One region of the Streptomyces sp. Rer75 genome, then DNA from elsewhere that is predicted to be linked to it. Evidence: riboswitches for the same ligand, from Rfam matches in the RefSeq annotation. Region 1 holds a riboswitch; each other region holds the start of a gene.

The links. A riboswitch is a leader RNA that binds a small molecule or an ion and turns the genes downstream of it on or off. The one in region 1 is predicted to bind cyclic di-AMP.
Region 2: another riboswitch for cyclic di-AMP. It lies ahead of HYQ63_RS23360 (M23 family metallopeptidase); the one in region 1 lies ahead of HYQ63_RS17990 (transglycosylase family protein).
Region 3: another riboswitch for cyclic di-AMP. It lies ahead of HYQ63_RS18985 (C40 family peptidase); the one in region 1 lies ahead of HYQ63_RS17990 (transglycosylase family protein).
Region 4: another riboswitch for cyclic di-AMP. It lies ahead of HYQ63_RS31330 (M23 family metallopeptidase); the one in region 1 lies ahead of HYQ63_RS17990 (transglycosylase family protein).

The regions. Positions count from the first base shown of each region.
Region 1 is NZ_CP058693.1:4,323,799-4,329,245, forward strand. Features, by position in the region: gene HYQ63_RS17975 (DUF501 domain-containing protein) at 1-369, opposite strand, end outside; gene HYQ63_RS17980 (septum formation initiator family protein) at 437-916, opposite strand; gene eno (phosphopyruvate hydratase) at 1,030-2,346, opposite strand; gene HYQ63_RS17990 (transglycosylase family protein) at 2,431-3,105, opposite strand; cyclic di-AMP (ydaO/yuaA leader) riboswitch at 3,112-3,279, opposite strand; gene HYQ63_RS17995 (transglycosylase family protein) at 3,534-4,487, opposite strand; gene HYQ63_RS18000 (cytochrome P450) at 4,602-5,447, opposite strand, start outside.
Region 2 is NZ_CP058693.1:5,457,235-5,462,681, forward strand. Features, by position in the region: gene HYQ63_RS23350 (hypothetical protein) at 23-409, shown strand; gene HYQ63_RS23355 (PP2C family protein-serine/threonine phosphatase) at 622-1,872, shown strand; cyclic di-AMP (ydaO/yuaA leader) riboswitch at 2,160-2,303, shown strand; gene HYQ63_RS23360 (M23 family metallopeptidase) at 2,315-3,481, shown strand; gene HYQ63_RS23365 (aldo/keto reductase) at 3,627-4,583, shown strand; gene HYQ63_RS23370 (hypothetical protein) at 4,629-4,943, opposite strand; gene HYQ63_RS23375 (DUF397 domain-containing protein) at 5,037-5,261, opposite strand; gene HYQ63_RS23380 (helix-turn-helix transcriptional regulator) at 5,261-5,447, opposite strand, start outside.
Region 3 is NZ_CP058693.1:4,536,183-4,541,629, reverse strand. Features, by position in the region: gene HYQ63_RS19000 (NlpC/P60 family protein) at 1-140, opposite strand, end outside; gene HYQ63_RS18995 (hypothetical protein) at 373-726, shown strand; gene HYQ63_RS18990 (L,D-transpeptidase) at 869-1,594, shown strand; gene HYQ63_RS18985 (C40 family peptidase) at 1,649-2,830, opposite strand; cyclic di-AMP (ydaO/yuaA leader) riboswitch at 2,838-3,042, opposite strand; gene pcrA (DNA helicase PcrA) at 3,200-5,447, shown strand, end outside.
Region 4 is NZ_CP058693.1:7,279,421-7,284,867, forward strand. Features, by position in the region: gene HYQ63_RS31320 (pitrilysin family protein) at 1-387, shown strand, start outside; gene HYQ63_RS31325 (M16 family metallopeptidase) at 408-1,793, shown strand; cyclic di-AMP (ydaO/yuaA leader) riboswitch at 2,018-2,180, shown strand; gene HYQ63_RS31330 (M23 family metallopeptidase) at 2,195-2,989, shown strand; gene HYQ63_RS31335 (GntR family transcriptional regulator) at 3,200-3,988, shown strand; gene HYQ63_RS31340 (HPr family phosphocarrier protein) at 4,103-4,384, opposite strand; gene HYQ63_RS31345 (bifunctional GNAT family N-acetyltransferase/acetate--CoA ligase family protein) at 4,585-5,447, shown strand, end outside.

The DNA of each region.
Region 1 (5,447 bases):
CGCGCTCGGGAAGCCCTCCAGCACCTCGATGGCGTCGCGGCGCGCGATGTAGTCCTCGTGGGCGGCGCGGTAGGCGGCGGCGAGCTCGGGGTCCTCGCCCAGCCGGGCCGTCATCTCCTTCATCACGCCCTCGGCCTCCAGCGTGCCGATCGCGGACGCGGCGCGCGGGCAGGTCAGGTAGTACGTGGTGGGGAACGGCGTGCCGTCCTCGAGGCGCGGCGCGGTCTCGACGACATCGGGGTTGCCGCAGGGGCAGCGGTGCGCGACGGCGCGCAGGCCCCGCGGGAGGCGGTTCAGCTGCTCCTTGACGGCGGCGATGTCCGCGTCGGTGGGCGCGGTGGGCTCCGTCTGCGGAGGGGGCGTGTCCATGAGGGGAAAGTTCTCTTCGATCGGTATCGGGCCGGGTGCGACCGTAACGAGCGCCGGGCGCGGCGCGTCAGCGGTCCGCGGCGGCGGCCGCCTTCGGCGTGTCCGCCGTGTCCACGGCGTCCCAGAGGTCGGTGTACCAGGGGCGGTCGGCCGCGCCCCGGTCGGTGGAGCGCTCGGCCCGGGCGCCGGGGTCCACCATGCTGAAGCCGGTCTCGCCGGGCATCAGATAGTGCAGGTGCTCGCGGGCCTGCCGCTCGATGTACGCGGGGTCGCGCAACCGGGCCTTCTGCTCGCGCAGCTTGGCCACCTCGGCGCGCTCGCGCTGGGCCTGGCGCCGCTGGTCGGCGATCTCCGAGCGCTGGGAGATGTACTGCCGCATGGGATAGGCCAGCGCGACCACCAGGGAGCAGACGACCAGTGCGAGGAGGGCGGCCCGGCCGGTGAGCCGGCTGCGGCGGCGCTTGATCCGGGCACGGTAGACCCGGGCGGCGGCGTGTTCGCCGAGCGCCTTGAGCCTGGTCGCGGTGGAGAACCGATCCGCCGGCACGTCGCCTCCCCGGTGATGACTTCGCTTAAGTAACGCCGTCCCCGGCCCACGGTACGGGACCGCGGCCGGGGACATGCGTCAGACGTGTCCGCTCCTCGAGGATCGAGAAGCGGTCAGCCCTTGAAGCGCGGGAAGGCGGAGCGGCCCGCGTACACCGCGGCGTCGTCGAGGATCTCCTCGATGCGCAGCAGCTGGTTGTACTTGGCCACCCGCTCGGAGCGGGCCGGGGCGCCGGTCTTGATCTGGCCGCAGTTGGTGGCGACGGCCAGGTCGGCGATCGTGACGTCCTCGGTCTCACCGGAGCGGTGCGACATCATGCACTTGAAGCCGTTGCGCTGGGCCAGCTCGACGGCGTCGAGGGTCTCGGTCAGCGAGCCGATCTGGTTGACCTTGACCAGCAGGGCGTTCGCGGTGTCGTTCTCGATGCCGCGGGCCAGCCGCTCGGGGTTGGTCACGAACAGGTCGTCGCCGACCAGCTGGACCTTGTCACCGAGCTGCTCGGTGATCGTCTTCCAGCCGTCCCAGTCCTCCTCGTTCAGCGGGTCCTCGATGGAGACCAGCGGGTACGCCTCGACCAGCTCGGCGTAGTACGCGGTCATCTCGGACGCGGTGCGGGCCTTGCCCTCGAACTGGTAGACGCCGTCCTTGTGGAACTCGGAGGCGGCGACGTCGAGCGCGAGCGCGATGTCCTGGCCGGGCTGGTAGCCGGCCTTCTTGATGGCCTCGACGATGAGGTCCAGGGCGTCCCGGTTGGAGTCGAGGTTCGGCGCGAAGCCGCCCTCGTCACCGAGACCGGTCGACAGGCCGCGCTCCTTCAGCACGCCCTTCAGGGTGTGGTAGACCTCGGCACCCCAGCGCAGGGCCTCGGAGAAGGACTCCGCGCCGACCGGCGCGATCATGAACTCCTGGATGTCCACATTGGAGTCGGCGTGCGAGCCGCCGTTGAGGATGTTCATCATCGGGACCGGCAGCAGGTGCGCGTTCGGGCCGCCGAGGTAACGGAAGAGGGGCAGGTCGGACGCCTCGGAGGCGGCGTGCGCCACGGCGAGGGAGACGCCGAGGATGGCGTTGGCGCCGAGCGAGGACTTGTCCGGAGTGGCATCCAGATCGAACATCGCCTGGTCGATCAGGCGCTGCTCGGTGGCGTCATAACCGACCAGCTCGGGGCCGATCTGCTCGATGACGGCGAGGACGGCCTTCTCCACGCCCTTGCCGCCATAGCGGTTCTTGTCGCCGTCACGGAGTTCGAGGGCCTCGAAGGCGCCGGTGGAGGCGCCGGACGGGACGGCGGCACGGCCGGTGCTGCCGTCGTCGAGGCCGACCTCGACCTCGACCGTGGGGTTGCCTCGCGAGTCGAGGATCTCGCGAGCTACGACGACGTCGATGGACGGCACGAGGTTCTCCTTCGTATGTGTCTGCGGTAGCAGCATGAGCCTAACCGCACCGAAGCCCCGGCGGGGTGCACCGTGGGGGCGGCGCACCCAGCCGGGGCTCGTTGACTACGGTGTGGCTGATCAGCTCAGGTGGAGCTGCTGGCCGGGGAAGATCAGGTCGGCCTTCTGGATGATGTTCTTGTTCAGCTCGAAGAGCTTCTTCCAGCCGCCCTTGACGTCCTCCGCCTTGGCGATCTTGCCAAGGGTGTCACCGGACTTGACCTTGTACTCGCCGTCGCCCTTCTTGATCGGGCCGCGGGCCTCGTCACGCGCGGCGTGCTCGGGCGCGCTGCGGGGCGCGGCCTTCGGCTTGGCGGACGGGGCCGACTGCGAGGAGTCGGACTGGCTCTGCGACGGGGTGGACGGGGCCGGGGCGGACGGGGCGCCGCCGCTGGTCAGGCCCTTGCCGCAGACCGGCCAGGCGCCCTTGCCCTGGCTGGCCAGGACCTTCTCGGCCACCTGGATCTGCTGGGCCTTGCCGGCCTTGTCGGCGGTGGGTGCGAAGGCGGTACCGCCGTACGCGGCCCAGGTGGAGGAGGAGAACTGAAGGCCGCCGTAGTAACCGTTGCCGGTGTTGATCGACCAGTTGCCGCCGGACTCGCACTGCGCGACCTGGTCCCACTGGGACGTGGTGGCGGCAGAGGCGGACGTCGCACCGATGAGCGGAGTGGCCACAGCGGCTCCGGCGAGGCCGGCGAGCGCGGCGATACGAGTGGCCTTGGAAGGACGACGGTGCTTGCCCTGAGCGTTGGACATGTTCGTTCGTTTCCTCACCGACGCCTACGAGGTGAGCTGTCGGGTTCGGGCGTGAGTTGCCCGGCTGGGTGCGGGGGTCCGCACCCTGCTTCACCCCTAGCCGCTCGGCCGATTCCGCTGGCCTCCCGGCACTTACCTTGGGTCCCCCGCTCCTGCCTTCGGCGCTGGCGCGTCGGTACCGGACGACCGCCGGCAGGACTCGGCGTGACGGTCGACGGTGCTCGCGGTGGCGAGCGGAAAGACGTTAAACACACCTCCGGGAAACGTTCAAACACCCTTATCGCAGCGAAGAGGGCTGTTATCGATCTCACCCGGCCCACATCGGCGCAGGTGGGGCCGGGTGCGGAGAGACCGGACACCTCGGACGCCCCGGAAAATGTGACGAGAGGTATGTCTCACCGGCGCCAGACCGGGCAAATCACCCCGAACTACTGGCTCCTGATGGTGAGATCAAGCCGCTGACCAGGAAGAATGAGATTTGGGTCGGTTCCGATGAGGTTTTCGTTGGACTCGTAGAGCCGACGCCAATCGGCGCCCAATTCCTGCTTTTCGGCGATTGCTGAAAGGTTGTCACCCGGACGCACTGTGTAGCCGCCATCCGTGGGGTTTTCGGCCCTGCCGGCACCGCCGCGCGAGGCATGGTCGCTCGGCCGCTCCCCCGCGTCCCGTTCGCCCCGGTGCTTGCCGGAGGAGCCTTCGGAGCCGCCCTCGGTGGAGGAGGGGGTCGGCGAGGGGTCGGGCGCGCCGGAAGAAGGCGCGCTGGAGGAGGGGGACGGTGAGGGCGCGTCGTCGCCCGGGCCGTCCGCCTCGTCCGAGTCGCCCGGCGTGGCCGGGTCCTGGGGCCGCTCCGGCTCGGTGGACGCGTCGGAGGGCTCCGATGCGTCCGGCGCCTCGCCGGCCGCATCGCCACGGTCCCGGGCGTCGGATCCGTCACGGTCCTCGCGCTCCGCGTCGCCCTGCTGGGAGGGGCGTGCCGTGCTGCCGGGGTTCACGTCCGGGGCGTCGCCGCCGTCGGTCAGCCCGGCGTTCAGCGCGCAGCTGGGCCAGGCGTCCGGGCCGCGGTCGCCGAGGATCGACTCGGCGACGGCTATCTGCTGGGAGCGGCTGGCGAGGTCGGGGCGCGGGGCGTAGCTGGTGCCGCCGTACTTCTTCCACATGTCGAGGGTCAGCTGAAGGCCGCCGTAGAAGCCGTTGCCCTCGTTGGCGCTCCACATCCCGGCGCTCTCGCACTCGGCGACCTGGTCCCACGTGGAGGCGGGGGCGGCCTGGGCGCCGGTCGCTCCGAGGAGCGGAAGGGCGAAGCTCGCACCGGTCACCCCCGCCGCGACGACGATGGCCGGAGCCTGGCGGGGGCGGCGGTGACGTCCGTTCCCGGAAAGCATGCGAATCGCCTCTCGTGTGGGGGCTCGGTTTGTCGGTTGAACATAGCGACGCCACACGATCATCACAAGCCGGTGTATCCCAGGTCACGCCAAGGTCACATGACTGACCGGATGTCACTTTCCCCAGGTCACCGGAAGGGTGCGCAGTCCGCGCATGATGAGCCCGCCGCGCCAGCGCAGGTCGTCCGGCTCCACCGCGAGCCGGAGGTCGGGGATGCGGCGCAGCAGGGTGGCGAGCGCGGTCTGCGCCTCCAGGCGGGCCAGCGGGGCGCCCAGACAGTAATGGATGCCGTGGCCGTAGCCGAGGTGCTGGTTGTCGGTGCGGGAGAGGTCGAGGACGTCGGGGTCGGCGAAGCGCTCGGGGTCGCGGTCGGCGGCGGCGAGCACCACCAACACCGGTTCTCCCTCGGCGATCTGCTGCCCGCCGATGGTCACCGGCTCGGTGGCGAACCGCCAGGTGGCCATCTCCACCGGGCCGTCGTAGCGCAGCAGTTCCTCGACGCCGGTGGCGAGCAGTTCCTCATCCCCTTCTTCTGCTTCTTCCCCTTCTCCCAGGGAACGTTGCAGCCGGGCCCGCTGCTCGGGATGGCGCAGCAGCGCGTAGAGGCCGTTGCCGATCAGATTGACGGTGGTCTCGAAACCCGCGAACAAAAGGATGAAGGCCATCGCGGCGGCCTCGTTCTCGGTGAGATGGTCACCGTGGTCGCTGGCCCGGATCAGATCGGACATCAAGTCGTTGCCGAGCGCGGCGCGCTTACGGTGAATCAACTCGGCCAGATACGCGCGGATTTTCTTCACCGCGCGGGCCACTCCCCCGCGCGGGCCCCCGCCGTGCCGGATCATCGTCCCGGCCCAGTCCCGGAAGTCGTCCTGGTCCTCGCGCGGGACGCCGAGCAGATCGCAGATCGCGTAGATGGGGAGAGGAAAGGCGAACTCATGGATGAGGTCCGCCTCTCCCCG
Region 2 (5,447 bases), 1.1 Mb from region 1:
TGGCTCTTCTGGAGGAAATCAAGTGAACATCGGAAAGAAGGTAGCTGTCCTGGCCGTGGCGTCAGGCGCCCTGGTTCTGGGGAGTGCGGCGGGGGCGTCCGCCCACGGTTTCGGCGGCGGTGCCGGCGGTTTCGGCGGCGGTGGCGGGGGCTTCAACCCCTTCGGGACGGTCCAGACCAACACCTGCGACACCCTCACCGGCGCCATCTCCAGCATCGGCGCCACCGCTCCGTCGGGGGACATCACCGTCGGCAGCAACTGCCTCAACTTCACCAACGGCACGGCGGTCGTGCAGAGCAACGACTGCGACACGGCCACCGGCGCCATCATCTCGACCGCTGGGCTCGCCCCCTCCGGTGACATCACCATCGGCAGCGACTGCACCAACATCGCCACCGGCACCCCCTGAACCGACAAGCCCCACGCCGACGGCCACGGCCGCGGCTGACCGAGCCCCGGCGAACGCCACGGCTCGCCCTGCGACCCCGGATGCTTGCCATCCGGGGTCGCTCGGCATCCGCGCCCCTCCGTGAAGACCTTCTGACGCACCCACATGGCCGCCACCGACTCGCACGGCGGCCCGGTACCCGGAAGCCTGATGACGGGGTCACGGACGGGGTCATGGATCAGGGACAGCGGGAGAAGCCGGTGGCGCGGGTGCGAGGGAGCAGGGCTCGTCCGGGCGCCCGTACGCCCGCCGCCGACTCCTCGGGCGCGGCCGCCGGGCTCGTCACGGCCGAGGAGGCCGTCCAGGCCTCGCCGGGGCGGCGGCTGGCCCCGTGGACCCCCGCCATCCTCCTGCTCGGCGGGATCGCGTTCGACCTCGCCGCCCCGGCCCCGTACACCGCCTCCCCCTTCTTCGCCGCGGCCCCGCTGGTCGCCGCCTCCCTCTTCCCGCTGCGGCGGACCATCATCACCACGGTCCTCGCCCTCACCGCCGTCTGCCTGCTGGCCGAGCTGCACGGCGTGCGGGACCCGACCCAGGCCGCGACCGAGATCGCCACGGTGGCCACCGTCGCCCTCCTCGCGCTCGTGATCAACCGCGTCGTCCGCCGCGGCGACCGGCGGCTGGCCTCGGCGCGCGGCATCGCGGAGGCCGCGCAGCGGGCCGTGCTGCCCGTACCGCCCGCCCGCATCGCCGGGCTGGACGTCGCGGCGCGCTATGTGGCGGCCGAGCAGTACGCAGCGATCGGCGGCGATCTGTACGCGGTGCAGGACACCCCGCACGGCGTACGGCTGATCGTCGGGGACGTCCGCGGCAAGGGGCTCCAGGCCGTGGAGGTCGTCGCGGTCCTCATCGGCGCCTTCCGGGAGGCCGCGGAGCAGGAGGCGACGCTGGAGGGGCTCGCGGGGCGGCTGGAGCGGGCGTTGCGGCGCGAGGGCGCGCGACGGGCCGAGCTGGAGGCGTTCGAGGGGTTCACCACCGCCGTCCTCGGCGAGATCCCGCGCGGCGACTCCACCCTTCGCCTCATCAACCGCGGCCACCCGGCGCCGCTGCTGCTGCCCGGCGACGGCGCGGTGCGGCGCCTGGAGCCGGAGACGGTCGCGCTGCCGCTGGGGATGGGCGAACTGGGCGCGTGGCCCGACCGGGTGACGGAGCTGCGGTTCCCCGAGGACGCGACGCTGCTGCTGTTCACGGACGGGGTGACCGAGGCCCGCGACCGGCACGGCACGTTCTACGCCCCCGAGGAGCGGCTGCGCGGCCGCCGCTTCACCGGACCGGGCGGGCTGCTCGACGCGCTGGTGGAGGACGTCGCGCTGCACGCGGGCGGGGAGACCGCGGACGACATGGCGCTGCTCGCGGTCCGGCGCCCGCCCGGAACGAACGGAACCACACCCCCCGCTCCGGACACGGACCGTAGCCAACCGTGACGCGTACGCATAACGATTGACACACGATCAGCCCGCAGGAGGTTTTTACCATCCCTTTTCAAGCGGGGTGAAACGCCCCCATCTGTCCTTCCTTGGTTACTAAGTTCATGCCAAAGCTGCGCGGATTCTTCAGAAGAGCTTGGAATCATGTCGCGCTCTCTATTAACGTTCGATAACGCAGCGCGGTCGACACAGCCGTCGCAGAGGCGGCACCGTGCGCCGTCGCCGAATCCCGTACGTGCAGCGCCAGCACCACCATCAGCACCACGCACCACCACGCATCACGGCAGCAGCAGCCGCCGCGGCACCAGCGCAGCACGAGGGAACCGGGGAACCACCACCTTGGGGTGAATCGGGTCGAACCTGACCCGTAGGAGACCTTCCTGCTCCGAACCCGTCAGCTAACCCGGTAGGCGAGAGGGAAGGAAAGGAGTGCGCCCCGGTGGCGTCCAACAGGTCCGTACTGGACGAAGCTCCGTACCGCTCGTCGGGTACGGGACCCGGCACCGCGACCGCGTACGGAGTCGGCTTCGACGCCGGAGCCGGCGCCCGCCCCACGGTCGGCCTCGGCGCCGAACCGGATGAGCCGCCCGTAGGCAAGGAAGCCGTCTGGGACGAGTGGAACCCCACCGAGGAGTCCATCGCTCCGCTCCGCGGCCGGCACCGCGTCGGCAAGCAGCGCGGCGGGACCATGGCCCGCAGCAGCGCCGTCCTCGGCGTCGGCGTCATCGCGGCGGTCGGCGCGGGCGGCATGGCGAGCGCCAAGGACCGGCCGACCGTACCGATCTCCATGCCGGACCTCGCCCACGTCGCCGACGAGGTCAAGGCCCAGCTGCCCGCCGCCAAGGACCTGCCCGGAATCGGCTCCCTGATGGCCGACGGCCAGGACTCCGCCCAGCCCACCGCCGCCACCCTCACCACCGGCGGCACCGAGGCGGGCGAGGCGCTGCGCACCCGCATCCTGCGGCAGGCCGAGAGCCAGCAGACCGCGGCGGATGACGACAGACGCGAGAGCGAGGCGCGCGCCGCCGCCAAGGCCGCCGCCGACGACGCCGCCAAGGCCGCCGCCAAGGCCCGCGACCTGGCGGAGCAGAAGAAGGCCGAGGCCGCCGCCAAGAAGAAGGCCGCCGAGGCGGCCAAGGCGAAGGCGGAGGCCGAGAAGGAGGCCGCCGCCAAGGCCGCCGCCGACCGCCCCGCCAAGGCGTCGACCTCCACGGGGTTCACCCTCCCCGTCGCCTCGTACACCCTGACCGCGGGCTTCGGCCAGGCGGGCGACATCTGGTCCGCCGACCACACCGGCCAGGACTTCGCCGCCCCGACCGGCACCCCGGTCAAGGCGGTGGGCAGCGGCACCATCACCCAGGCGGGCTGGGCCGGATCGTACGGCTACCGCATCGTGCTCAAGCTCGATGACGGCACCGAGATCTGGTACTGCCACCTGTCGTCCATGGTCGTCACCTCGGGCAAGGTGTCCTCGGGCGAGACCATCGGCCGCGTCGGCGCCACCGGCAACGTCACCGGCCCCCACCTCCACCTGGAGGTGCGGCCGGGCGGCGGCTCCCCGATCGCCCCGCTGTCCTGGCTGCGCGACCACGGGCTGAACCCGTGACCCCCTGATCCGGCCGTCGTCGCTGCGACGGCCCCTCGTTCCGGCGGCTCTGGCGCTCTCTCCCCCCTTGACGCCAGGGCCGCCGGTTCTCTGTCCGCGGCCTCCGACGGAATACCCCCCTCGGTCGTCAGCGTTGTCATATCGCATGACTGAGACGCGCAATGACACCCGTAAGAACATCGGCAGCCTGTCCGTCTTCCCGCTCTCCCTGGGCGGCAATGTCTTCGGCTGGACGGCCGACGAGGCCGAATCCTTCGAGGTGCTCGACGCCTATGTGGCGGCGGGCGGCAACTTCATCGACACCGCCGACGTCTACTCCGCCTGGGCACCCGGCAACGAGGGCGGCGAGTCCGAGACCATCCTCGGCAAGTGGTTCGCCTCCCGCGGCAACCGCGACGACATCGTCCTCGCCACCAAGGTCGGCGCCGGCTCGCCGGAACCCCGCGGACTGTCCGCCTCCGCCATCAAGTCCGGCCTCGACGAGTCCCTCCAGCGCCTCGGCACGGACTACATCGACCTCTACTACACCCACTTCGACGACACCTCGGTGCCGGTCGAGGAGATCGTCTCCACCCTTGACGAGCTGGTGCAGGCGGGCAAGATCCGCGAGATCGCCGCCTCCAACATCTCCGCCAAGCGCCTCGACGCCTCCCTCACCTTCTCCGCCCAGGAGAACCTGGCCCGCTACGTCGCCCTCCAGCCCCACTACAACCTGGTCTCGCGCGACACCTTCGAGGGCGAACTGGCCGACGTCGCCGCCCGCCACGGCCTGGCGACGCTCCCGTACTACGCGCTCGCGTCCGGCTTCCTCACCGGCAAGTACCGCCCCGGCACCACGGTCGACAGCGCCCGCTCCACGGGCGCCGCCCAGCACCTGGAGACCGAGCGCGGCCAGAAGGTCCTCGCCGCCCTCGACGACGTGGCCGCCAACCACAACGCCGACCACGCCACCGTCGCCCTGGCCTGGCTCACCGCCCAGCCCACCGTGGTCGGCCCGGTAGCCAGCGCCCGCACCCCCGCCCAGCTCCCCGCCCTGCTCGCCTCGGTCGACCTCCAGCTCACCCAGCCGGAACTGAACCTCCTGACCTCGGCCTCGGCCTGACCCCGGGCCACGGCGCCGGGACGGCAATCCGCCGTCCCGGCCCCCTTACGCCCCTACACCCCCACGCCGATCCGCCAACACCCACGAAGCGGCGGCAACCGCACCGGCGACCCCGAAGACGGACGGCCACGCCCCCACCTTCTTCGCCAGCGGATGCGACCCGGCGAACGCGGCCACGTACAACCCGCTGAGCGCAGCCGCCGTCCCGTTCCCGGCCTTGTCCCGCCACCCCTTGGCGGCCACGGCCCCGGCCGCCGCCAGCGCAACCCCACCGAGCGGCCGCCGCTTGGTCCACCGGGCCACCCCGTACCCCCCGACCAACCCACCCGCAGCCACCAGCCCCGCCGGCACACCAGCCATGCCGCTACCTCCCACTCCTAGGGTCACCTTGCCCCGACCCTACGCAGCGAGCCCCCACCCCCGGGCCCGAACCGGCTACGGGTGACCAGCCCCTCAGCCCAGCTCATCCGCCCGCAGGGCCGCTACGAAGTCCCCCCACGCGCCCTGCGAGAACCCGAGCACGGGCCCATCCGGACGCTTCGAGTCGCGGACGGCGGTCTCGCGGTCCGGCAGCTTCGCCGTCTCCACGCACTCCAGCCCCTGACCACCGCTGTAGGTGGACTTCACCCACTGCGTCGCCGCAAGGTGGCTTGCCGCTCGTATTCGGTTCGTGGCCATCACACTTCCTTGCGTACGGTGTCGATCAACTTGGCGGAGGCATCCGGGGACAAGGCCCGACTGCTGAGGTAAGCGAACGCCTTTCGATACTGCTCCACCTCAGCCAGTTTCTCCAGGTAGAGGGAGACCGTGACGTTCTCCAAGTAGACAACGTCAAGCGACGGATCCGTACCAACGAGGATGAGG
Region 3 (5,447 bases), 210 kb from region 1:
TGCCCGATGCCCGGGAGGGCGGTCGCGGAGGCGGCGCCCGCGAGGGCGAGGGTCACGGCGGTGCGGAGGGTGGTGCCGGTGAGCGACGAGCGGTGCCGCTGCTTCGGCTTCGTGGGGGGCTGCGGCGCCACTGCGGCGATTCACCTTTCGTGGGGGGCGTGCTTCTTGGTGCTTCTGGGAGGGGAAGCTAGGCCGGTCGGCGGCGCGACGCGCTGAGATGAACGGAGGTGGACGGATTCGTCCCCCCGGTGGCGCCTGCTGATCGCGGGGACGGCGCGGGGTGGGCGGGATCGGGGCGGCTGTGACCGATGTGCCGATCGGGGTGTACCCGGGTGACTGGCGGTGATATGAGCGGCGCTAGTCTCCGGTGCCATGGACGTACTCATCAATGTGTTCGTCGGCCTGCACATCGTCGGCATCGCCGCCCTGCTGGGGGGCTTCCTCTCCCAGCTCTCGGCGATACGCGGGGACGGCGCGCGGATGACGCCGGGGATGCTGCACGGCGCGCTGACCATGCTGGTCACGGGCGCGGCACTGGTCGGGCTGAACCAGGCGGACGATCAGACCGTCAACAACGTCAAGATCGGCGTCAAGCTGGCGCTGCTGATCGTGATCCTGGGCCTGGTGTACGTGAAGCGGGACGAGGAGAAGGTGGAGCCCGCGGTCTTCGGCGCGGTCGGCGCGCTGACGACGGTGAACATCTTCATCGCCGTGCTCTGGACCTGACCCGCTGACGTCCCGTCCCCTGCCTGCTGGGCCAACCCGGGGGCGGGAAGGGGCGGAATGGGGGAAATCGCACCTGTAAGCGCAACCCGGCGCACTCTTCGACTGTCTTACCCGTCAAGGGCAAGCCCGGAGGGAGCGCGCAATGGGGGTAAAGGCAGGATTCGGGGCGTGGCGGGCATGGCGCCGCCGTACGGCGGTCGCCTTGGGCATGGCGGGCATGGTGGTGCCGCTGTCCGTCGCGCTCGGTACGGCACCGGCGCAGGCGGCGACGTCGTGCACGGCGGGCACCGGTCCGTATCAGAAGCAGGTCGAGAAGTTCCTCGGCCGTCCCGTCGACGGTCGGCAGTCCTCGGGGGACTGCCGGGCGACGCAGAGATTCCAGATCAACCACGGCATCAGCCCGACCATCGGCTACGCGGGCCCCGTCACCTGGGGCGTCATGAAGCTGATCAACGCGCAGAACGCGGCGGGCCGTAACCCCAACGCGGCGCGCAAGTGCCCCACCAACAAGGGCCGCATCGCCTGCGTCGACCTCAGCCGGCAGCTCAGCTGGGTGCAGGACGGTTCGCGGCTGGTGTTCGGGCCGGTGCCGGTGCGCACCGGGCGGGACAGGTACGAGACCCGCACCGGGCTGAAGAAGGTCTACTGGCGGAACAAGAACCACTGGTCGACGATCTACAACGTGGCCATGCCGTACAGCCAGTTCTTCGACGGCGGCCAGGCCTTCCACTCCATCGCGGGGAGCGTGTGGTCGCCGCCCGGCTCCCATGGCTGCGTCAACATGCGCTCCGGTGACGCGAAGAAGTACTGGAGCCTGTTGCGGAACGGCGACGACGTGTACGTGTACGGGCGCAAGCCGGGCACGTGATCCGGCCGGTGTGAGCAGCGGCTGCCCGTGCGGGGACGGGCAGCCGCACTGCGGCTACGCGGGCCGCACGCTCCCGTAGATCGGCATCTCGGTGATCGGCGCCTTCTTCACCACGTCCCCCGGCTTCGGCGCGTGGATCATCATCCCGTCGCCGATGTAGAGCCCGACGTGGCTGATGTCGTCGTAGAAGAAGACGAGATCACCGGGCTTGAGCTCGGAGGTCGAGACGCGCGTACCGACCTTCACCTGGTCCCACGTGGTGCGCGGCAGTGAGACCCCGGCGGCCTTCCAGGCGGCCTGGGTGAGCCCCGAGCAGTCGTAGGAGTTGGGTCCTGTCGCGCCCCAGACGTACGGCTTGCCGAGCTGGGACTCCGCGAAGTCGATCGCCTTGGCCGCCTTGGTGCTGTTCGAGGCGGTGGACGAGCCTGCCGAGCTGCTTCCGGAACCGGAAGAGGAACCGCCGCTCGACTGCTGCTCCTGTTCCTGCTGCTTCTGCTGGGCCGCGGCCTCCCGCTGCTTTTCAGCCAGCTCGGCCGCCTTGCGCCGCGCCTCCTCGGCCTTCTTCTTCTCGATCGCCGCCAGCCGCGCCTTCTCCTTGGCGGTCAGGTTCGCCAGCAGCCGGCGGGCCTGCGCGAGCTTGTCCTGGACGGACTTCTTCTTGGTCTTCAGCTCTCGCTGGGTCTCGGTCAGCGACTCCAGACTCCTGGCGGCCTCGCGGCGCTCCTTGGCGGCCTTCGCCGCCTGCGTCTGGAAGTCGTCGACCGCCCGCTTCTGCGAACCGGCCATCCGGTTCATCAGATGCGACTGGTCGAAGAGGTCCTGCGGGTCGTTGGAGAACAGCAGGCTCGCGGCGCTCGACGTCATGCCGCCGTTGCGGTACTGGGCCGCGGCGTAGGTGCCGAGCGTGCGGCGCGCCTCGTTGAGCTTCTCCGTGTTCTCGGCGACATCGTCCAGCAGCCGGTTGACCTTGGTGCGCTGCTGCTCGGAGCGCTCCTTGGCGGCGTTGTAGTGCTGGGTGGCGGTTTCCGCCTGGTGGTAGAGGGTGTCCACCTTCTCCTTGACCGCCTCGATCGACTGCGTGGTGCCGGGCTTCGGATCGCCCGGGGCGGCGTTCGCGGTCTGGGAGAGGAGGGTGACGGAGGCGAGGGCGGCGGTGGTGAATCCGACGGCCGTGCGGCGCCCGGTGGAGGAGGCGGCGGTGGGTATTCGGGTCCGCGGCTTGCGGTGCGACGCCAAGGGAGGCGACTCCTTCCGTGGACCGCCTACCGGGTTAGCTGTCGGGTTCGGGCGGTACGGAAGGTTGCCCTACGGCCTTGCGCGGGCGGGACGTCACGTCGTACATGCCGTACGTGTCGTACCGCAGCTCGGGCCGATTCACCCCGGTGTTGCGTTGTGGGTCCCCGGCTCCGGCTGCCTCGCGGCGCGACCGGACTCGGCGGAGGCCGCCCGGGCCGGCGCGGTTCGCCGACGGGTCTACGGGCCGCCTGGGGGAGGACGGTAGCCAACTCGTGGGGCTCCTGTGAAGGCTGGTGGTCGATATGCCCGAAACCGTTTCGTGACATCCATGCGTAGGCTGTCAGTGCGGCCGCCTAAACTCGGTGAGCGATGAGCAGCCTCTTTGATGACAGCTTCCTGGCGAGCCTCGGGCCTCCGGAGGAGGAGCCCCCGCCGCCCGAGGATTCCGCACACCCGGGCCACGGCGGCGGTTCGGACGGGTCGGACGGTTCAGGCGGCGAGGAGGTGCCGCACCACCTCTTCACGGGCGCATTCGACGCGCCGGTGCCGAGCGGGACCAGAGAGGCGTACTACCGGGACGGCGCGGCCCGCCCCGCCGTCGACCCGGCGGCGCTGCTGGAGGGGCTGAACGATCAGCAGCGGGCCGCCGTGGAGCACACCGGCTCGCCGCTGCTGATCGTCGCGGGCGCCGGGTCCGGCAAGACCCGGGTGCTCACCCACCGCATCGCGTATCTGCTCGGCACCCGCCATGTGCACCCCGGCCAGATCCTCGCCATCACCTTCACCAACAAGGCGGCGGGCGAGATGAAGGAGCGGGTCGAGGAGCTGGTCGGCCCACGGGCGAACGCGATGTGGGTGATGACCTTCCACAGCGCGTGCGTGCGCATCCTGCGCCGCGAGTCGAAGAAGCTGGGCTTCACCTCATCGTTCTCGATCTACGACGCGGCCGACTCGAAGCGGCTGATGGCGCTGGTGTGCCGGGATCTCGATCTCGACCCGAAGAAGTTCCCGCCGAAGTCGTTCAGCGCCAAGATCTCCAACCTGAAGAACGAGCTGATCGACGAGGAGACCTTCGCCGGTCAGGCAGCGGACGGCTTCGAGAAGACGCTCTCCGAGGCGTACGCGATGTACCAGTCGCGGCTGCGCGAGGCCAACGCCCTCGACTTCGACGACATCATCATGACCACGGTCAATCTGCTCCAGGCGTTCCCGGACGTCGCCGAGCACTACCGCCGCCGCTTCCGGCACGTCCTGGTCGACGAGTACCAGGACACCAACCACGCTCAGTACACGCTGGTGCGCGAGCTGGTGGGCAGGGACGAGGAGGAGGCCGGGGAGCTGTGCGTCGTGGGCGACGCCGACCAGTCGATCTACGCGTTCCGGGGCGCCACGATCCGTAACATCCTCCAGTTCGAGGAGGACTATCCGGACGCGCGGACGATCCTGCTGGAGCAGAACTACCGCTCCACGCAGACGATCCTGAGCGCGGCCAACGCCGTCATCGAGCGCAACGAGAACCGCCGACCGAAGAACCTGTGGACCGAGGCGGGCACCGGCGCCACCATCACCGGCTACGTCGCCGACACCGAGCACGACGAGGCCCAGTTCGTCGCCGACGAGATCGACCGGCTGACGGACGCGGGGGACGCCCGGGCCGGGGACGTCGCGGTCTTCTACCGCACCAACGCCCAGTCCCGTGTCTTCGAAGAGATCTTCATCCGGGTCGGGCTGCCGTACAAGGTCGTCGGCGGGGTCCGCTTCTACGAGCGCAAGGAGGTCCGCGACGTCCTCGCGTACCTGCGCGTGCTGGCCAACCCCGAGGACGCCGTACCGCTGCGCCGCATCATGAACGTGCCCAAGCGCGGCATCGGCGACCGCGCCGAAGCGATGATCGACGCGCTCGCCGCCCGCGAGAAGATCACCTTCCCGCAGGCGCTGCGCCGCGTCGACGAGGCGTACGGCATGGCGGCCCGCTCGGCGAACGCGGTCAAGCGGTTCAACACGCTCATGGAGGAGCTGCGGACCATCGTGGAGTCGGGCGCGGGCCCGGCGACCGTGCTGGAAGCCGTGCTGGAGCGCACCGGCTATCTGGCCGAGCTCCAGGCGTCCACCGATCCGCAGGACGAGACCCGCATCGAAAACCTCCAGGAGCTGGCCTCCGTGGCCCTGGAGTTCGAGCAGGACCGGGGCGAGGAGAACCCCGGCACGCTCGCGGACTTCCTGGAGCAGGTCGCGCTCGTCGCCGACTCCGACCAGATCCCCGACGAGGACGAGGAGGGCACCGGGGTCATCACGCTGATGACGCTGCACACGGCCAAGGGGCTGGAGTTCCCGGTCGTGTTCCTCAGCGGCATGGAGGACGGGGTCTTCCCGCACATGCGCGCCCTCGGCCAGACCAAGGAGCTGGAGGAGGAGCGGCGGCTGGCGTACGTCGGGATCACGCGCGCCCGCGAGCGGCTGTATCTGTCCCGGTCGACGATGCGCAGCGCCTGGGGCCAGCCCGCGTACAACCCGCCGTCCCGCTTCCTGGAGGAGATCCCCGACCAGTACGTGCAGTGGCGGCGCACCGGGCCCGCGACCCCGTCGGCGTCGATGGGTGCCATGTCGTCGGGCGGCG
Region 4 (5,447 bases), 3.0 Mb from region 1:
GTCGAGGTGCCCGGCATCGAGGCCGCCGTCGACGAGGAGCTGGCCCGCTTCGCGGAGGAGGGCCCGACGCCGCAGGAGATGGAGCGCGCCCAGGCGCAGATCGAGCGCGAGTGGCTGGACCGGCTGGCCACCGTCGGCGGCCGCGCCGACGAGCTGTGCCGGTTCGCCGTGCTCTTCGGCGACCCGCAGCTGGCGCTGACCGCCGTGGGGCGGGTGCTGGACATCACCGCCGAGGAGGTGCGGGCCGTGGCCGCGGCGCGGCTGCGCCCCGACAACCGGGCCGTGCTGGTCTACGAGCCCGTCCAGGGCGCCGAGGACGCGGACGACGAGTCCTCCGGCGCCGCAGAAGCCGCCGACACCGACGCAGAAGGGGAGGCGGCCCAGTGAGCGACGCCGTCACCGCCACCATGACCTTCCACCCGCAGCCGCAGGGGGGTGCCCCCAAGCCGTGGGCCTTCCCGGCGCCGGAGCGCACTGAGCTGTCCAACGGGCTCACCGTGCTGCGCTGCCACCGCCCCGGCCAGCAGGTCGTCGCCGTGGAGATCAACCTCGACGCCCCGCTGGACACCGAGCCGGCCGGTCTGGACGGCGTCGGCACGATCATGGCGCGCGCCCTGTCCGAGGGCACCGACAAGCACACCGCCGAGGAGTTCGCCGCCGAGCTGGAGCGCTGCGGCGCCACCCTGGACGCCCACGCGGACCACCCCGGCGTCCGGGTCTCCCTGGAGGTGCCGGTCTCCCGGCTGCCCAAGGCGCTCGGCCTGCTCGCCGACGCGCTGCGCGCCCCCGCCTTCCCCGACGGCGAAATCGAGCGGCTGGTGCGCAACCGGCTGGACGAGATCCCGCACGAGCTGGCCAACCCGGCCCGCCGCGCCTCCATGGCCCTGGCGAAGGAGCTGTTCCCGGCCGAGTCGCGGATGTCCCGGCCGCGCCAGGGCACCGAGGAGACCATCGAGGGCATCGACGCCGCGGCGGTGCGCGCCTTCTACGAGGCGCACGTCCGGCCGTCCACCGCGACCGCGGTCGTCGTCGGCGACCTGGCCGGTGTCGACCTCGACCAGGCGCTCGCCGACACCCTCGGCGCCTGGACCGGAGGCCCGGCCCCGCAGCGCTCGGTCCCGCCGGTCATCGCCGACGACACCGGCCGTGTGGTGATCGTCGACCGGCCCGGCGCGGTCCAGACCCAGCTGCTCATCGGGCGCATCGGCGCCGACCGGCACGACCGCGTCTGGCCCGCGCAGGTGCTCGGCACCTACTGCCTGGGCGGCACCCTCACCTCCCGGCTGGACCGGGTGCTGCGCGAGGAGAAGGGCTACACCTACGGGGTGCGCGCCTTCGGCCAGGTGCTGCGCTCGACGCCGCCCTCGCCGGCCGGCGGCGGCTCGGCGGGCGCCTCGCTGCTGGCGATCAGCGGTTCGGTGGCCACCGAGGTCACCGGCCCGGCGCTGGACGACCTGTGGACGGTGCTGCGGACGCTGAAGGAGGAGGGGCTGACGGACGCCGAGCGCGATGTCGCCGTGCAGAACCTCGTCGGCGTCGCCCCGCTGAAGTACGAGACGGCCGCCGCCGTGGCGGGCACGCTCGCCGACCAGGTCGAGCAGCACCTGCCGGACGACTTCCAGGCGCAGCTGTACGCCCGGCTCGCCGAGGCGGGGACGGTGGAGGCGACCGCGGCGGTCGTGAGCGCCTTCCCGGCCGACCGGCTGGTGACGGTGCTCGTGGGTGACGCCTCGAAGATCGAGGCGCCGGTCAGGGCGCTCGGCATCGGAGAGGTGCGCGTCATCACCGGCTGAACCGCGTGCCGCCGGGCCCGACATGTCCCGGGCCCGGCTCAACGCACCATCAGTACAAGGACCCTGGCGTCAAGTGAGACGTCAGGGTCCTCCCGTATGTCCGATTTGAGGGGCGTTTGGTTTGTGGCGAGAACAACAAAAACCCGTAACCGTTTGGTGATCGAAACGCGGCCCGTTTAGCGTCAGTGCGGCTGTTCGCCGGATACCCGCCGCGCCCGCGGCACGGACAGCCATCGCCGAGTCCCACTGGTGCGAGTGCCAGGGGAGCCGGGGACCCAAACGTCCCTGGGGTGAATCGGACGCCTTCCCCGGCCGGGGGAGGGGCCCGTAGGAGACCTTCCTGCTCCGAACCCGTCAGCTAACCCGGTAGGCGAGAAGGAAGGAAAGGAGTGCGCCACACCATGGCGTTCACCCGTGCCGCCGGGAAGCACCGACGTCCCAGCCAGACCGCCGTCCGCACCGGCGCGAACATCGCTGGCATCACCACGGTCGCTTCGGGCGTCGTCGCCGGCATCGCCGGCCCGGCCCTCGCCGCGACCGGCGAGACGCCGTCTCCCCAGGACACCGGTCTCCGCCAGGCGATGGTGATGGGCGACGGTCTCTCCGACCAGATCGACGCGCAGGCCCAGTCCCAGGAGAGCGCCGCCGAGGCCGCCGCCGCCAAGGCGAAGGCCGAGGCCGTGGCCCGCCAGGAGGCCGCGCGGAAGGCCGAGGCGGCCGCGAAGAAGGCCAAGGCGGAGCGCGAGGCCAAGGAGCGCGCCGCGCGTGAGGCCGAGCGCAAGCGCCTCAACACGTTCGTCTCGCCCATCGACGGCTCCTCCGTCTCCACCGGCTACGCGGCGTCCAGCGGCCTGTGGTCCTCCGGCAGCCACACCGGGATCGACTTCTCGGCCTCCACCGGCACCGAGGTGCAGTCGGTGGGCATGGGCGAGGTCGTCGAGGCGGGCTGGGGCGGCGCCTACGGCAACAACGTCGTCATCAAGATGAACGACGGCACCTACACCCAGTACGGCCACCTCTCCTCGATCGGCGTCTCGGTCGGCGAGAAGGTCACCCCCGGCCAGCAGATCGGCCTGTCCGGTGCCACCGGCAACGTCACCGGCCCGCACCTGCACTTCGAGGCCCGCACCACCGCGGAGTACGGCTCGGACATGGACCCGCTGTCGTACCTGCGCTCGCACGGCGTCAACCTCTGACCCGTCGCCGTCCCCGTCGAAAGGCCCCGTCCGCTCCGGACGGGGCCTTCGGCGTTACCCGGCCGGGACGCTCCACTGTGACCAAAAAATATCCCTGAATTGCCTTCGCCCATCGGAAATCCCGGCGGCTTCGAATAGAGTCGCTGAACACGCGTCAATCGGATGCGTTTCGCGGGGTTGAGGCGGAGGTTCGACAATGCGGGACCGGAAGTGAACGGGGATACGGCCGCACTCCAGGGCGGTCGCCGGATTTCGGCACATGCGGTGTGCACGGCGATCCGTGACGACATCATCTCCGGTACCTATCCGCCCGGCAGCCGGCTGACCGAGGAGCTGCTCGCCCGGCGCTACGGAGTCTCCCGGGTGCCCGTCCGCGAGGCGCTGCGCACCCTGGAGTCCGAGGGCTTCGTGACGACCCGGCGGCATGCCGGCGCGTGCGTCGCGCAGCCGTCCGAGAAGGAGGCGGCCGACCTCCTGGACATCCGGGCCCTGCTGGAGCCGCTGGGTGCCGCCAGGGCCGCCCAGCGGCGCACCGAGGGGCATCTGAAGGTGCTGCGCGGTCTGGTCCGGCTCGGCCAGGAGCGGGCCCAGCGCGGCCGGCTGGGCGAGCTGCGCTCGCTGGGCGACTGGTTCCACGAGACGCTCGCCCAGGCGTCCGGCAGCCCGAGCCTGGCGGGAATGCTGGTGCAGCTGCGGCGCAAGACGGCGTGGGTGTACGCGGCGGACCCGGCCCGGCAGGCCGCGCAGGCGGTGCAGCCCGCGCAGGTCATGCAGGCCGTACCGGGCGCGGCCGGGTGCGCCGACCCGTCGGTGCGCGCCATCGAGTCCTGGGCGGAGCACGGGGCGATCGTGGACGCGGTCGCGCGCGGCGACGCCGACCGGGCGCGGGCGCTCGCCGCCGCGCACACCGAGCGCTCGCTGGCCGAATACCGATTGCGAAACGCGTCCCAGGTGAGAACTTCGAAACATTCCGTAAACACGGCGAGCGGCCGGAATTAACAGCCGCTCGGTATATAGCTCAATGGAATTCGCGATGCGGAAAAGCAACGGGGCCGCGGTGATCCGTAATGGTTCACCGCGGCCCCGCCGCGCCGAAATGCGATTCGGACGGAATCAGACGGTCTCCGGAAGCTCCTCGAGACCCTCGGCCACCAGCTTCGCCAGACGGTCGAGCGCGACCTCCGCGTCGTCGGCCTCGGAGGCGAGCACGACCTCGTCGCCACCCTGAGCGCCCAGGCCGAGCACGGCGAGCATGGAAGCGGCGTTGACCGGGGTGCCGCCCGCCTTGGCGATCGTGATGGGGACGCCGGCGGCGGTCGCCGCACGGACGAAGATCGACGCCGGGCGGGCGTGCAGGCCCTCGGCCCAGCCGATGTTGACGCGGCGCTCAGCCATGGTGTTGCCCTTCAGATCTGCGGGTGCTGTTGTCTAGACCAGATCATACGGTGTCCGGTCTCGCCCGGGTTCGGGCCCGAGTGGGTCCGGTCATGTCCGAACAGGTCCGATACGGACTTTCCCTCGACACCCCCCGTTCACGCAAGGGTGTCCGCCATGCGGACCTCTCCGTCCCGGACTTCAGCCCGTACCCTGTCCCCATGCCGAGCTCGTCGGATCATCACGCGTACCCCACCCACTGGGAGGCCGACGTGGTGCTCAGGGACGGTGGCACCGCGCAGATCCGCCCCATCACGCCCGATGACGCGCAGCGCCTGGTCAGCTTCTACGAACACGTCTCGGACGAGTCGAAGTACTACCGCTTCTTCGCGCCCTACCCCCGGCTCTCCGACCGCGACGTCCACCGCTTCACCCACCACGACTACGTCGACCGGGTCGGCCTCGCGGCGACCGTCGGGGGCGAGTTCATCGCCACCGTCCGCTACGACCGCATCGGCGAGGACGGGCTGCCCGCCCACCTCCCGCCCCCCGGTGAGGGCGACGCCGATCGGGCCCCCGCCGACGAGGCCGAGGTCGCCTTCCTGGTCCAGGACGCCCACCAGGGCCGCGGCGTGGCCTCCGCCCTCCTCGAACACATCGGGGCCGTCGCCCGCGAGCGCGGCATCCGCCGCTTCGCCGCCGAGGTGCTGCCCGCCAACACCAAGATGATCAAGGTGTTCACGGACGCCGGCTACACCCAGAAGCGCAGCTTCGACGACGGCGTCGTCCGCCTCGAATTCGACCTCGAACCCACCGACCGCTCCCTCGCCGTCATGCGCGCCCGTGAGCAGCGCGCCGAGGCCCGCTCCGTGCAGCGGCTGCTCACCCCCGGCTCCGTCGCCGTCATCGGAACCGGCCGGGCCCCCGGCGGGGTCGGCCGCACCGTGCTGCGCAACCTCCTCGACGGCGGCTTCACCGGGCGGGTCCACGCCGTCAACCACGCCTTCCCCGAGGACTGGACGCGCCTGGAGCCCGACGGCGTCCCGGCCCACCGCTCCCTGCGCGAGGTCGACGGACCGGTCGA